DNA from 4 places in the Caproiciproducens sp. LBM24188 genome. Region 1 is predicted to be linked to each of the others. Evidence: predicted binding sites of a transcription regulator. Region 1 holds the regulator's gene; each other region holds the start of a gene.
The links. The regulator HrcA, encoded in region 1, represses chaperone genes, less so after heat shock. The targets are predictions, from matches to a motif close to TGTTAGCACTCNNNNNNNNNGAGTGCTAACA.
Positions count from the first base shown of each region.

Region 2: the regulator HrcA is predicted to act here: its motif matches at 1,623-1,653, upstream of htpG (molecular chaperone HtpG).
Region 3: the regulator HrcA is predicted to act here: its motif matches at 1,672-1,702, upstream of ACSVDI_RS09245 (co-chaperone GroES).
Region 4: the regulator HrcA is predicted to act here: its motif matches at 1,257-1,287, upstream of ACSVDI_RS10340 (Hsp20/alpha crystallin family protein).

Region 1 is NZ_CP196862.1:498,541-501,680, forward strand. It holds gene hemW (radical SAM family heme chaperone HemW) at 1-342, shown strand, start outside; gene hrcA (heat-inducible transcriptional repressor HrcA) at 666-1,706, shown strand; gene grpE (nucleotide exchange factor GrpE) at 1,722-2,336, shown strand; gene dnaK (molecular chaperone DnaK) at 2,404-3,140, shown strand, end outside.
Region 2 is NZ_CP196862.1:1,130,404-1,133,543, reverse strand. It holds gene htpG (molecular chaperone HtpG) at 1-1,594, opposite strand, end outside; gene ACSVDI_RS05435 (cation diffusion facilitator family transporter) at 1,797-2,972, opposite strand; gene ACSVDI_RS05430 (FumA C-terminus/TtdB family hydratase beta subunit) at 3,033-3,140, opposite strand, start outside.
Region 3 is NZ_CP196862.1:1,950,293-1,953,432, forward strand. It holds gene groL (chaperonin GroEL) at 1-1,266, opposite strand, end outside; gene ACSVDI_RS09245 (co-chaperone GroES) at 1,357-1,641, opposite strand; gene ACSVDI_RS09250 (diacylglycerol/lipid kinase family protein) at 1,767-2,708, opposite strand; gene ACSVDI_RS09255 (THUMP domain-containing class I SAM-dependent RNA methyltransferase) at 2,764-3,140, opposite strand, start outside.
Region 4 is NZ_CP196862.1:2,178,481-2,181,620, forward strand. It holds gene ACSVDI_RS10330 (phosphopentomutase) at 1-2, opposite strand, end outside; gene ACSVDI_RS10335 (LacI family DNA-binding transcriptional regulator) at 19-1,011, opposite strand; gene ACSVDI_RS10340 (Hsp20/alpha crystallin family protein) at 1,464-1,886, shown strand; gene ACSVDI_RS10345 (magnesium transporter CorA family protein) at 1,931-2,836, opposite strand; gene ACSVDI_RS10350 (hydrolase) at 2,882-3,140, opposite strand, start outside.

The DNA of each region.
Region 1 (3,140 bases):
TACCTTGGAATCGGTCCGGCCGCGCATTCGTTCCTGAATGGGAACCGGTTTTATTACGAACGCAGCCTGCTCGACTTTCTAAACGGAGGAAAACCGAAAACGGACGGGGAAGGCGGCGGCTTTGAAGAATACGCCATGCTGGCTCTGCGTCTTTCGGAAGGGCTGACCGAGCGCGGCTGCCGGGAACGGTTTGGTTCCGGAATTCCCGTATCCATGCGGAAAACCGCGAAAAAATATGAGCGCGCCGGACTGACCGCCCCAACCCCGGACGGGTTCCGCCTGACCAGGAACGGCTTTTTGGTGTCCAACACCCTGATTGCGGAGTTGCTGTTTGGGAACTGACTCTTGACGCAAAACTTCTATACTTTTTATTCTTTCGCCCTTTATAAAGTAGATGATGGCTACGGATTTTTAAAATTATAGAAACAAAATTTGGCGAACAGCGGACGGTTCTAAAACGCAAAAACGAACGTGCCGCGCTTCGCATAATCGCTTTTCAATCACATACCATAAAACACGGAGCGCCAAATATGACATATATGGCGCGCTTTTATTGCGATTTCACAATTAGTTTACAAATATTATATTGACATTAGCGCTTGGGAATGGTAAATTAGTATCAAGAGTTAGCACTCACATATAAAGAGTGCTAAAGCTGAAACGAGGTGAGAAGATTGCAGCTAAGCACAAGAAAGCAGAAAATATTGGCGGCTGTGATTGACCTCTATGTTTCTACAGGGGAACCGGTGGGTTCCAAGGCAATCTGCGATATTCTTGATTTTTCCGTTTCTTCCGCGACGGTGCGAAATGAACTGAGCGAACTTTCCGAAATGGGGCTGCTCGACCAGCCACACACTTCGGCGGGACGCGTGCCGTCCCACAAAGGCTATCGCCTTTATATCGACACGCTGATGAAACGCCGGCCGCTTTCCAGCGAGGAACAGAGGTATATCGACAGTCTGCTGCTTCCGAGCGCCTATGACCCGCAAAAGCTGCTGGATGGGGTCGCGCGGGCGCTTGCCGGGATGACCCGGTTTGCTGCGGTTTCCATTACGCCAAGCAGCGGTGAGGCCGAAATTCGCGCCATTCAGTTTGTGCAGACCAGCCGGCGCACCGCGATGGTGATTTTAATGACCTCCGCGGGAACCATGAAAAGCCGTGTGTTTCACTGTGACTTTGATTTAACCCCGGATATTCTCCGTGTGTTTTACCGCGTGCTGAACGAAAGGCTGGTGGGACTTCCTGTTTCCACGGTTACCCCGGCGTACATTCAGTCTTTGGCCGTGTCCCTTGGGGACATGTCCATGCTGATGAGTTCCCCGCTGATGGCGCTGCTGGATGTGGCGCAGGATGCCATGCAGGCCGAGGTGCTGACGGACGGTGAAATGAATCTTCTGTTTTACCGTGAGTTCAGTCAGGATGAGCTTCGCCGCATTATGGATTTTCTTTCCCGCCCGCAGGAGCTTTCGCGGATGCTGATGAAACCGGCAAACAACGTCCGGGTGCTGATTGGGGAAGAAACCGACCAACCAGAGCTGAGCGGTTCCAGCGTGGTGGTTTCCCGTTATGCCGTAGGCGGAAAAGACGCCGGTGCGCTGGCCATCATTGGGCCGACGCGTATGAATTACAGCAGAATCATTTCCAATATAGAATACCTTTCCAACTCCGTGGGAAGAATGCTGACGGAGCTTATGGATTCGGAATAAAGGAGGCTGTTTATCTTGAGCGATCAGGAAAACAAGCAGAGAAACGAACAGACCAACGAGCCGACTAACGAGCAGGAAAACGAAACAACCAACGAACAGAAGAACGAAACACAGCAGCCGGAAACGGATGAAGCGGCTCAGAACCAGGACGCCGCCCCGCAGGAAGCGCCGGAACCGGATGACGCACAGACGCTTCTGGCAAAGGCCCAGGAGGAATTAAAGCAGCAGAAAGACCGCTTTTTGCGCACGGCTGCGGAATATGACAATTACCGCAAGCGTACCGAGCGCGAGAAATCCATGCTGTACCTGGATGCAACCGCCGCAACGGTAGCGGAGTTCCTTCCGGTGGCGGATAATCTAGAGCGCGCGCTTGCTCAGCCTGACTGTTCCGTCGAAGACTTGCGAAAGGGCGTGGAAATGGTTCTTACCCAGATGCAAAATGCGCTGAAAAAACTCGGTGTGGCGGAAATGGGGGCGGAAGGCGAACCCTTTAATCCCGACCTGCACAATGCGGTTTCCCACATAGAGGATGAGAACGTTGGGGAAAACACCATTACGCAGGTGTTCCAAAAAGGATATAAAATTGAGGACAGGGTCATTCGGCACGCAATGGTGCAGGTGGCAAACTAACTCAGAAGCTGAATCTTAAAATTCGTAGCGATTGTAATGTAAATGAATTTTGCTGGAGGTAATCATTATGTCAAAGACAATAGGCATTGACTTAGGCACTACCAATTCTTGTGTGGCTGTTATTGAAGGCGGCGAACCGGTCGTTATTCCTAATGCGGAAGGTGCGAGAACCACCCCATCTGTTGTGGCTTTTTCCAAAACCGGCGAGCGCATGGTCGGCCAGGTTGCAAAGCGCCAGGCAATTACGAACCCGGAGCGCACAGTCATTTCCATTAAGAGAGAGATGGGCTCCAATTACAAGGTAAAGATTGACGATAAGAACTATACTCCTCAAGAGATTTCTGCTATGATTCTGCAGAAGCTGAAGACCGACGCGGAAGCATACCTTGGCGAACCGGTAACTTCCGCCGTTATTACGGTTCCGGCTTACTTCACCGACGCACAGCGCCAGGCAACTAAGGATGCTGGTAAGATTGCCGGACTGGACGTCAAGCGTATCATCAACGAACCGACGGCAGCGGCCCTTTCCTACGGTATCGACAAGGGTGAAGAGCAGAAAATTATGGTGTACGACCTTGGCGGCGGCACCTTCGATGTGTCCATCATTGAAATGGGCGACGGAGTGCAGGAAGTGCTTGCCACAGCGGGCAACAACCGCTTGGGCGGCGATGACTTCGACAAGCGTATTATGGACTGGATGATTTCCTCCTTTAAGCAGGAAACCGGCATTGACCTGAGCGGCGATAAAATGGCCATGCAGCGCTTGAAGGAAGCTGCTGAAAAAGCGAAGATTGAGCTTTCCGG
Region 2 (3,140 bases), 630 kb from region 1:
CATCCAGGGCTTCCTTCATAAAGTTGAGCATATCTTTGTTTTCCTCAACCTTTTTCGCTGCTTCCTTCTTTTCCTCTTCCGTTTCCAGGCCAAGGTCATCGGCAGACACGGATTTGAACTCCTTGTCGTCGTACTTCATCAGCATACGCACGGCGAACTCGTCCACATCGTCGGTCAGGTAAAGGATTTCGTAGCCTTTTTCCTTCACGGCTTCGGTCTGCGGAAGCTGTTCTACGTGCTCCACGCTGTCGCCGCAGGCATAATAGATGAACTTCTGGCCTTCCTTCATGCGGGAAACATACTCTTTAAGGGTGACCATCTTCTTTTCACTGGAGGAGTAGAACAGAAGCAGGTCCTGCAGAACTTCCTTGTGCAATCCGTAATCCTGATATACGCCGTATTTCAGCTGGAGACCGAAATTTTTGAAGAAGTTCTCGTACTTTTCGCGATCTTTTTCCAGCATGCTTTCCAGCTCGGATTTAATCTTCTTTTCCAAGCGTCCCGCAATCAGCTTCAACTGGCGGTCATGCTGCAGCATTTCACGCGAAATGTTCAGCGAGAGATCCTGGGAATCGACTAGGCCGCGTACAAAACTGAAATAATCCGGCAGCAGGTCGGCGCATTTTTCCATAATCATAACGCCGTTGGAATACAGCTGCAGACCCTTTTCGTAATCGCGGGTATAAAAATTAAACGGTGCTCTGGCTGGAATAAAGAGCAGTGCTTTGTAAGTCGCAGTACCTTCGGTGCTGGAATGAATCACCAGAGCGGGGTCCTGATAATCGTTGAATTTACTCTTGTAGAATTCGTTGTATTCCTCCGCCTTAACTTCGTTGCGGTTTTTGCGCCACAGAGGAACCATGCTGTTCAGGGTTTCGGTTTCCACATAAGTTTCGTATTCATCCTTATGCTCGCCCTCTTTTTCCTCTACGTCCTTGGGCTTTTCTTTCAAACGCGTCTTTTCCACGTCCATTTTAATCGGGTAGCGGATATAATCTGAATATTTCCGAACCAGATTTTTCAGCGTGTAAGTATCCAAATACTCATCAAAGTGATTTTCTTCTGTATCGGGCTTAATATTCAGAATAATCGTTGTGCCATGCGATTCTTTTTCGCAGGGTTCGATGGTATATCCTTCGGCCCCGCTGCTTTCCCAGCGGTAGGCTTCGTCGCTGCCATACGCCTTGCTAATAACGGTAACATGGTCGCTGACCATAAAGGCGGAATAGAAGCCAACACCGAACTGACCAATAATCTCGATATCCTCTTTCGGTTCATTGTCCTTTTTAAAGTTCAGCGAACCGCTCTTTGCAATGGTGCCCAGATTATTTTCCAGTTCTTCCTTGGTCATGCCGCATCCGTTGTCCGTAATCGTCAGGGTGCGTTTTTCCTTGTCCGGCTTCAGCTCAATATAAAAGTCTGCGCGGTTCAGGCCGGTGTCCCCGCTGGTCAGGGTTTTATAATACAGTTTGTCAATTGCGTCACTCGCGTTGGAGATCAGCTCGCGCAGAAAGATTTCACGGTGGGTATAAATGGAATTGATCATCAAATCCAGTAAACGTTTGGATTCCGCTTTGAATTGCTTCATCGCCATGTTATCAACCTCTATTTTTTATTTTCGCATTTAGCACTCCAACTCTTAAAGTGCTAAAATTATTGTAATACAACCCTGTGGGAATTTCAAGTAGATAAATTGTTAATTTTTTATTTCAAATTGTTTGCCGAACTTTGTTTTGGCAAACGCCATAAAAAAGCCGCGGAATCCTCCGCGGCGACAATCGATGCTAGGAATATATTTACTTTGCGGGAACGTAATCGTGGTCGATGGTAACCACCGCATGATAGTCGGGGTTCAGTTTGTGAATTTCATCTTCCAGCCGTTTTTTCAGCTCTTCGTCCGTAAGTTGGAACCCAAACGCAACGCACACGTCAAAAATCAGGTTAGAGTGCGTTGTGCCCCACACCACACGGAAATCGTGCATGGTGATTTCCGGTGATATCTGGCTGATGATCTGCATCACCTGCGCTCTTACAGCGTTGGTGCGCGCGTCATCCGTAACAATCGGGTCAAGGTGGATTACCAGATGAATCCCCCGCTCCGTTAAAAAGTCGCGCTCAATGTTGTCAATAATATCATGACTGACCAGAATATCCTGTGAAGCGGAAACCTCGCAATGCACAGAAGCAAAACAGCGATCCGGGCCATAGTTGTGAACGTTCAGGTCGTGGATACCGAGAATCCCGTCGTAACTCATGATTTTTTCATAGATACTGTCCACAAATTCGCGGGTCGGTGCAGTGCCGAGCAGCGGGTTGCTTGTGGACTGAATGAGCTTCACCCCGGTAATCACAATCAGCACCGCTACAGCCAAACCCATGTAGCCGTCCAGATTTACGCCGGTCAGTTTGGTAATCACCGTACCGATGAAAACCGCGCTTGTCGCCATCACATCGTTCAGGCTGTCGGTTGCAGTAGCGGCGATGGTTTCGGACTGAATGCGCTTCCCGATTTTTTTGTAGAACATTCCCTGCCATATTTTAATCAGAATGGAAATCAGAAGAGCTGCCAGCATAACCAGGCTGAATTCCGCATTTTCCGGATGGAGAATTTTATCAAAGGATCTGCGCCCCAGTTGAAACCCAACCAGTAGAATAGACAGCGAAACAATCAGCCCCGCAAGGTACTCTATGCGCGCATGGCCGTACGGATGCTCCTGGTCTGCCGGTTTACCCGCCATTTTAAAGCCGACCAGCGTGACCACTGAAGCAGCGGAGTCGGACAGGTTGTTCACAGCGTCTGCCATAATAGAAATGCTGTGAAAGAAAAATCCTGTCACGAATTTAATGAGAAACAGCAGGAAGTTCGTGGCAATTCCTACAATTCCTGAAAATTTTCCGTATTGTTCGCGTACTTTATTATCGCTAGTATGATTGTAATCCTTAATAAACAGCCGAATCAAAAATTCAGTCATGACCAACACCATCCTTTCGATGCTGTCCGGGCACTGCGCCAAATGGCACAAGTAGTCACTTTACGCTTCAAACAAGCTGCCCCCGCGGCAGTCAATTGCTGTGATCAGCGGAAAATTTTCAACCTGCAGACGTTTGACGGATTCACAGCCAAGGTCGTCAAACGCAAT
Region 3 (3,140 bases), 1.5 Mb from region 1:
TGCCATGGTATTGAGCAGAGCAACGCCGCCGCCGGCCACGATGCCTTCCTCCACAGCTGCCTTTGTTGCGGCAAGAGCGTCCTCAATGCGGAGCTTCTTTTCTTTCATTTCTACTTCGGTAGCAGCGCCAACTTTAATAACCGCTACGCCGCCGGACAGCTTTGCAAGGCGCTCCTGGAGCTTTTCACGGTCAAAGTCGGAAGTAGTGGTAGCAATCTGAGAACGAATCTGGTTTACTCTGGCTTCGATTGCCTTCTTGTCGCCCATGCCGTCAACAATGATGGTGTTCTCTTTGTCCACTTTCACCTGACGAGCACGTCCGAGTTGTTCCAGAGTGGTATCCTTCAGTTCAAGCCCGAGTTCTTCAGAAATAACCTGGCCGCCGGTCAGAACTGCGATATCCTGAAGCATTTCTTTTCTTCTGTCGCCAAAGCCCGGAGCCTTTACGCCAACGCAGGTAAAGGTGCCGCGCAGTTTGTTCAGAACCAGCGTGGTAAGCGCTTCGCCCTCAATATCCTCAGCAACGATAACCAGCTTCTTGCCCGACTTCAGAATGCTTTCGAGCAACGGAAGAATTTCCTGAATGTTTGAAATTTTCTTATCGGTGATCAGGATATAAGCGTCGTCAATGACGGCTTCCATTTTTTCGGTATCGGTTACCATGTAAGGAGAAACATAGCCGCGGTCGAACATCATGCCTTCTACTACTTCGGAATATGTTTCCGCTGTCTTGGATTCCTCAACTGTGATAACACCGTCGGAAGAAACCTTCTCCATCGCTTCGGCAATCAGTTTGCCAATAAAGTCGTTGGATGCGGAAATGGTAGCAACACGGGCAATATCATCGGTTCCGTCAACCTTCTTAGAATGATCCGCCAAGGACTTCACCGCCGCGTCAACAGCCTTCTGAACACCCTTCTGCAGAATCATCGGATTCGCACCGGAGGTAACGTTCTTCATGCCTTCACGAATCAGGGCCTGAGCAAGCAGAGTAGCCGTTGTGGTACCGTCGCCGGCCACGTCGTTGGTTTTTGTGGAAACTTCCTTTACCAGCTGAGCGCCCATATTCTGGAAGGGATCTTCCAGCTCAATTTCCTTTGCAATGGTAACACCGTCGTTAGTAATCAGCGGAGCGCCGAACTTTTTGTCCAGAACGACGTTGCGGCCCTTCGGGCCAAGTGTAATCTTTACCGTATCGGAAAGCTGATTAATACCGCTTAAGAGAGCTTTTCTGGCTTCTTCGCCATAGATAATCTGTTTTGCCATAAAAAATTCCTCCACTTAATAAGATGATTGTATAAAAGTCAATAAGGTTGCATCCCGCAGCATTTCACACGCGTTTGTTTCTGAATTGACTTATTCAACAACAGCAAGAATATCGCTCTGGCGAACAATGGTATATTCCTGACCGTCCAGTTTAATCTCGGTGCCGGAATATTTGCTGGTAATGACGCGATCGCCTTTTTTCACGTACATTTTAACTTCTTTACCGTCGACCATTCCGCCGGGGCCAACTTCAATTACATCAGCAATCTGCGGTTTTTCCTTTGCTGCACCGGCAAGAATAATACCGCTTTTTGTTGTTTCTTCCGCTTCTTCCATTTTGATGAGAACTCTGTCTGATAATGGTTTAACAGTCATAAATATGTCCTCCTTAAAGTTTATTAAGTTACTTAGCACTCTATTCCCATGAGTGCTAAACCTATTTTAGCGGCTTGCTAATAAAAAATCAATAGATTTTTTATGAAAAAATGCAATTTAATAAATTATTTACAATTTTTATTGAAAAAACAGGAATCACATGGGAGCAGGAAGCGAATTGCGCGCGGCAGCACCTGAAAACTTTCTTTCTGAATCAGCCGATATTCCCCATCAAAGTTAGCGGCAACCGGCCGGTCCGCCTCCACAGACATCCTTTTCCCACGGCGAAACGTAAGGAGTCCGTTGAACTTCGGCGAAGTTAAATGCTTTCCTTCCCGGAACAGGGCAACCCGAGCCGGGATGCGAAGAAGGGGCGGCTTTTGAATCAGGATAAAATCGAGCAGTCCGTCGTCCGGAACAGCTGAAGGCGCGCAGCAAAACCCGCCTCCGTAGTACTTTCCGCTTGCGGCAATCGCGAAAAGATAATTTCCCTCAAAATACGTTCCGTCAATGCAAATCCGCAGATGATTTTCGAGCGGGCCAAACAGCGTTTTCACCAGTGCTGTTTTGTAAATCGCAGGGCCATTGACGAATTTGCCCATAGACAAAATCCGTTTCAGTCGTTCCGATTCCATTCCAACTTTCGCGTCCAACCCGACAGAGCTTTCATTCAAAGACCGCTGTCCGTTGGATTCAATCATATCCACCCAGCGCGATGCCGCGTGAATCTGCTTTTCAGGCGAAAGGAAGTCCTCCGCTGCGCCAAACGTTTTGACATAATCGTTTCCGGAACCACAGGGAATTGCCCCAACCTCTACATTTGGCATTCCAAAGGCGCCCGCGGCTACCTCGCTGAGCGTTCCGTCCCCGCCGATGGCATAAACGCGAACCGCATCCCCCTTGCTTCCGTGCTGTCTGGTCAGTTCGGTCGCCTGTCTGGGCTGGGCAGTAATGTGGACAGTATATTCAATTCCCTGCTGCCGACAATAACTGGCAATCTGCGGAAATACGGTCTGGTATGGATTTCGTTTCCCCGCGGTGGGATTAATGATGAATATATAGCGCATTGTACTTTGTAATCTCCTGTTTTTTGTGCAGCGCATCTTCGGATGCTCACTTATATCAAACAATATTATTGGATTTAAAATACATATAATACTGGCATTTAATCATTCCGTTGTACAGTTTTCTGCGACGATCTGCCTTTCTGCCAAAACATTCCTCGAAGGTTTCATCGGGGCTGATGATGGAATAGCTCCAACCATGCCTGCGTTCAAACACCCTGCCCATAGTGCGGTAAAGCTCTTCTGCCTGACGAATGTCAAGCAGGCGTTCCCCATAGGGTGGGTTGCAAATGACGCAGCCGTATTCCCCCTCTGGCTTAAATTCTTCAATGGCCCGTTTTTCCGCCCGTACATGGGCAATTACCCCAGCCTTTCGTGCATTTTCCAGCGTAAGGGTCACCGCGGCGCCGTCAATATCATAACCGTGCGCCATAA
Region 4 (3,140 bases), 1.3 Mb from region 1:
ATTGAACAAGATCCTTCTCTATTTATTTTTTCTTTTTGTAGTTTCCCCAATTTTAAGAGAAACCGGCAAAATATTTTCCTTCTGCTGAATGTTGTTTGTGGCAACCTGCTCGATAATGAGTTTCGCAGCCAGGCGGCCAATCTCCTCAATCGGCTGGGCCACCGTGGTCAGCGTCGGCGTAATCAGTTCGCTGAGCGCTACGCCGTCGTATCCGACTATCATCACGTCGTCCGGCACACGCCGCCCCTGCTCACAAAGCACTTTATACAGGGACATTGCCATCATATCTGTGGAAGCAAGAATTCCGTCCACTTCCGGAAAACGTTCAAGCAGTTCACGGGAACTACGAATGCTTTCTTCATAGCTGTACTGGCTGCTCAAAAACAGAGGCTGAACCCCGCGTTCGTTGCACGCATCCACATACCCCAGAAAACGTTGCTGGGTACTGGTGTACTGTTGCGGGCCGCGCATCAGCACAATCCTGCGGCAGCCGCAGTCGAGCAGATGCTCCGCGGCGATTTTTCCACCGGTATAATTGTCCGACTGAACGGAAGCGGTATAATGCGTTCCGGCATTTTTATCCAGCACCACAATCGGAAGCGGGCAATTTCGGATTTCCTCATCCAGATGCTCATTGTTTGCGGTGATAATAATACCATCCGCATTCATCGAAGTAAGCATATTGATGTAGGCGGCTTCTTTTCCCGGATCTTCATCCGAGTTACACAAAATCATTTTAAAACCGTTTTGGAAAGCTTCGTCCTCAATGGCACGGCCAATTTCATTCAGAAACACATTTAAAATGCTAGGGACTATATAACCAATTAGCCGAGATGACTTTTTGTAGAGAGAGCGGGCAATTTCGTTTGGCTTGAAACCCGTTTCACGAATAGCTTTCTGCACACGTCGGGCCTTCTCCTCGCTTACTTTAGCAGAACCGTTAATCACCCTAGAAACAGTAGCGCAGGAAACACCTGCCATCCTAGCTATATCGCTGATTTGAACCAACAAAAATCACCAATTCTTTCCATACAACTGAAAGTGCGCTTTGTTTTAGTCTTGAAAGCGCTTTCATGTTTGCAAGAACATTGTAACGCAAAAGCACCACATTGTCAAGAATTTTTGTGAAATTTATTGATATTCTATATAAAGTGATACGGTACGCCTTGAGGAGCTTGCTCTTCTTTGCTTCACAAAGCAGTACTGCATTCCGCTTTTCTCGCTGTTTTTGGCACTTTCAAAGCATTGTAGGTTAATTTTAGCACTCTAGCTATTTGAATGCTAAAATTAATAGTTTGTTCTTATTATGTTATTATATTGTTCACAAATAATTCCTATACTAAAACCGTAAACAGAGAGCGAAAGCTCCTGAAGATTCCGCCTTCGTCCAGGGCTGCCCCATAAAACGGCCCTCCCAAAACGAAAATGCGGGAAACAAAATTTTATAAATGGAGGTTTTGACTATGTTTGATTTGATTCCTTTTGAACAAAGAAGTAGAAACATGTTTGACTACTTTAACAGAATGAGTCAGGAGTTCTTCGGAGACTGGGATAAAGATTTTTATCCGTGCCGTACCGATGTCCTCGACCAAGGCGACAAATACGTACTCAAAGCCGACCTGCCGGGTTTTAACAAAGAGGATATTCATATTAACATAGAAGGCAACTACCTGACCCTGACTGCGGAGCACAGGGAGGAAAACGACAACAGCAACGGCAACTTCATCCGCCGCGAAAGAAGATATGGCTCTTTCAGCAGAAGCTTCGATATCACTAATATTGACGCGGACAGAATTTCCGCACGGTATGACAGGGGCGTTCTGGAGCTAAGCCTGCCCAAAAAAGAAACAGCCCTTCCGCCAAGCCGTCAGATCGAAATTCAGTAAAAATTCCCAAGGCCGCGCATGTTTTCAGAACATGCGCGGCCTTTTTATAAAATTTTCCTCTTCCGAAAGTAAAAAACCGATAGCGCCACAAAGAAAACAGACAGAAGAATGGCACATCCGTAACCATATGGCCAGTCCAACTCTGGCATATTTTTAAAGTTCATCCCGTACCAGCCGACCAAAAGGGTAAGCGGAAGAAAAATTCCGGTCACCACGGTAAAAAGCTTCATGATTTCGTTCAGCTTAATGTCCACCTGCGACTGATAAGCCTCCCGAACCTGCGTGATATAATCGCGCAGGTTCAGCACATGTTGGTTCAGTCGGCTGACACGAGAGGTGAACATTTTAAAATAGCGAAGGGAACTGGAGGTCAGCAAACCGTTTTCGTTTTCCTCCATACTTTCCGCCACGTCCAGCAGCTGCTCGTAGTATTTTTTATAAAACATAAGCTCTTTACGCAAATCCATAATGTCGCGCACATACTGCCCGTCTCTGTCCTCCATGATGCGCTCTTCCAGGTTGGAGATCTCATCCTCAAACTCTTCCAGTTCCTGCGAATCATTGTAGGTCAGACGAAGAAAAAAGGTGTAGAGGATGCGGGTAAGATTTAGATTTGCTGTCTTCCCTGCGGTGAAGGTTTCCAACACCTCTTGTACGATGCGGTTTTGGGTGCAGCAAACGAAGAGAATCCGCGTCCGCGTTACATAAAGCCCGACACGGTTCGTGGTAAAGCGGTGTTCCTCATCGGCAACGTTCAGTATAATAAAATCGTACCCGTCATAGGCCTCCAGCTTGGAAGGCCCCTCCTGCTCACATTCCTCAATGGTATGCAGTGCGAAATGCATAGTTTGGCGTCGTAATTCGTCCGGCGTGCAAACGCAAACCGCGCTTGTTTCAAAATCAGGAGCAATTTCTCTCAGCGTTTCTTCCTCGATTTTATAGCATTTCATTTTCCAGCAATCCAGTCCTTATAACGGATGTGGCACCGTTCTTTTTTATTTCTTGCGGTTCACCGCGGAAGTCCCTTTTTCGCAGAGGTAGGTGCTTTCTAGATCAGAAAGATGCAGTTTCACCGCGATGGGATATTTTTGATAGGCAAGGCCGATGGAAAAGCTGCCGCCTTTCACCGACTCATCAAAGCCACCCATGTGCCAACGAATGGCAATTGCCTCCGACGTTTTCAGGCGCATAAACCGCTCGATTAAGAAGACCGACTTTTCCCCGTGACCAAACGGATAACTGTCTTCAATCGTA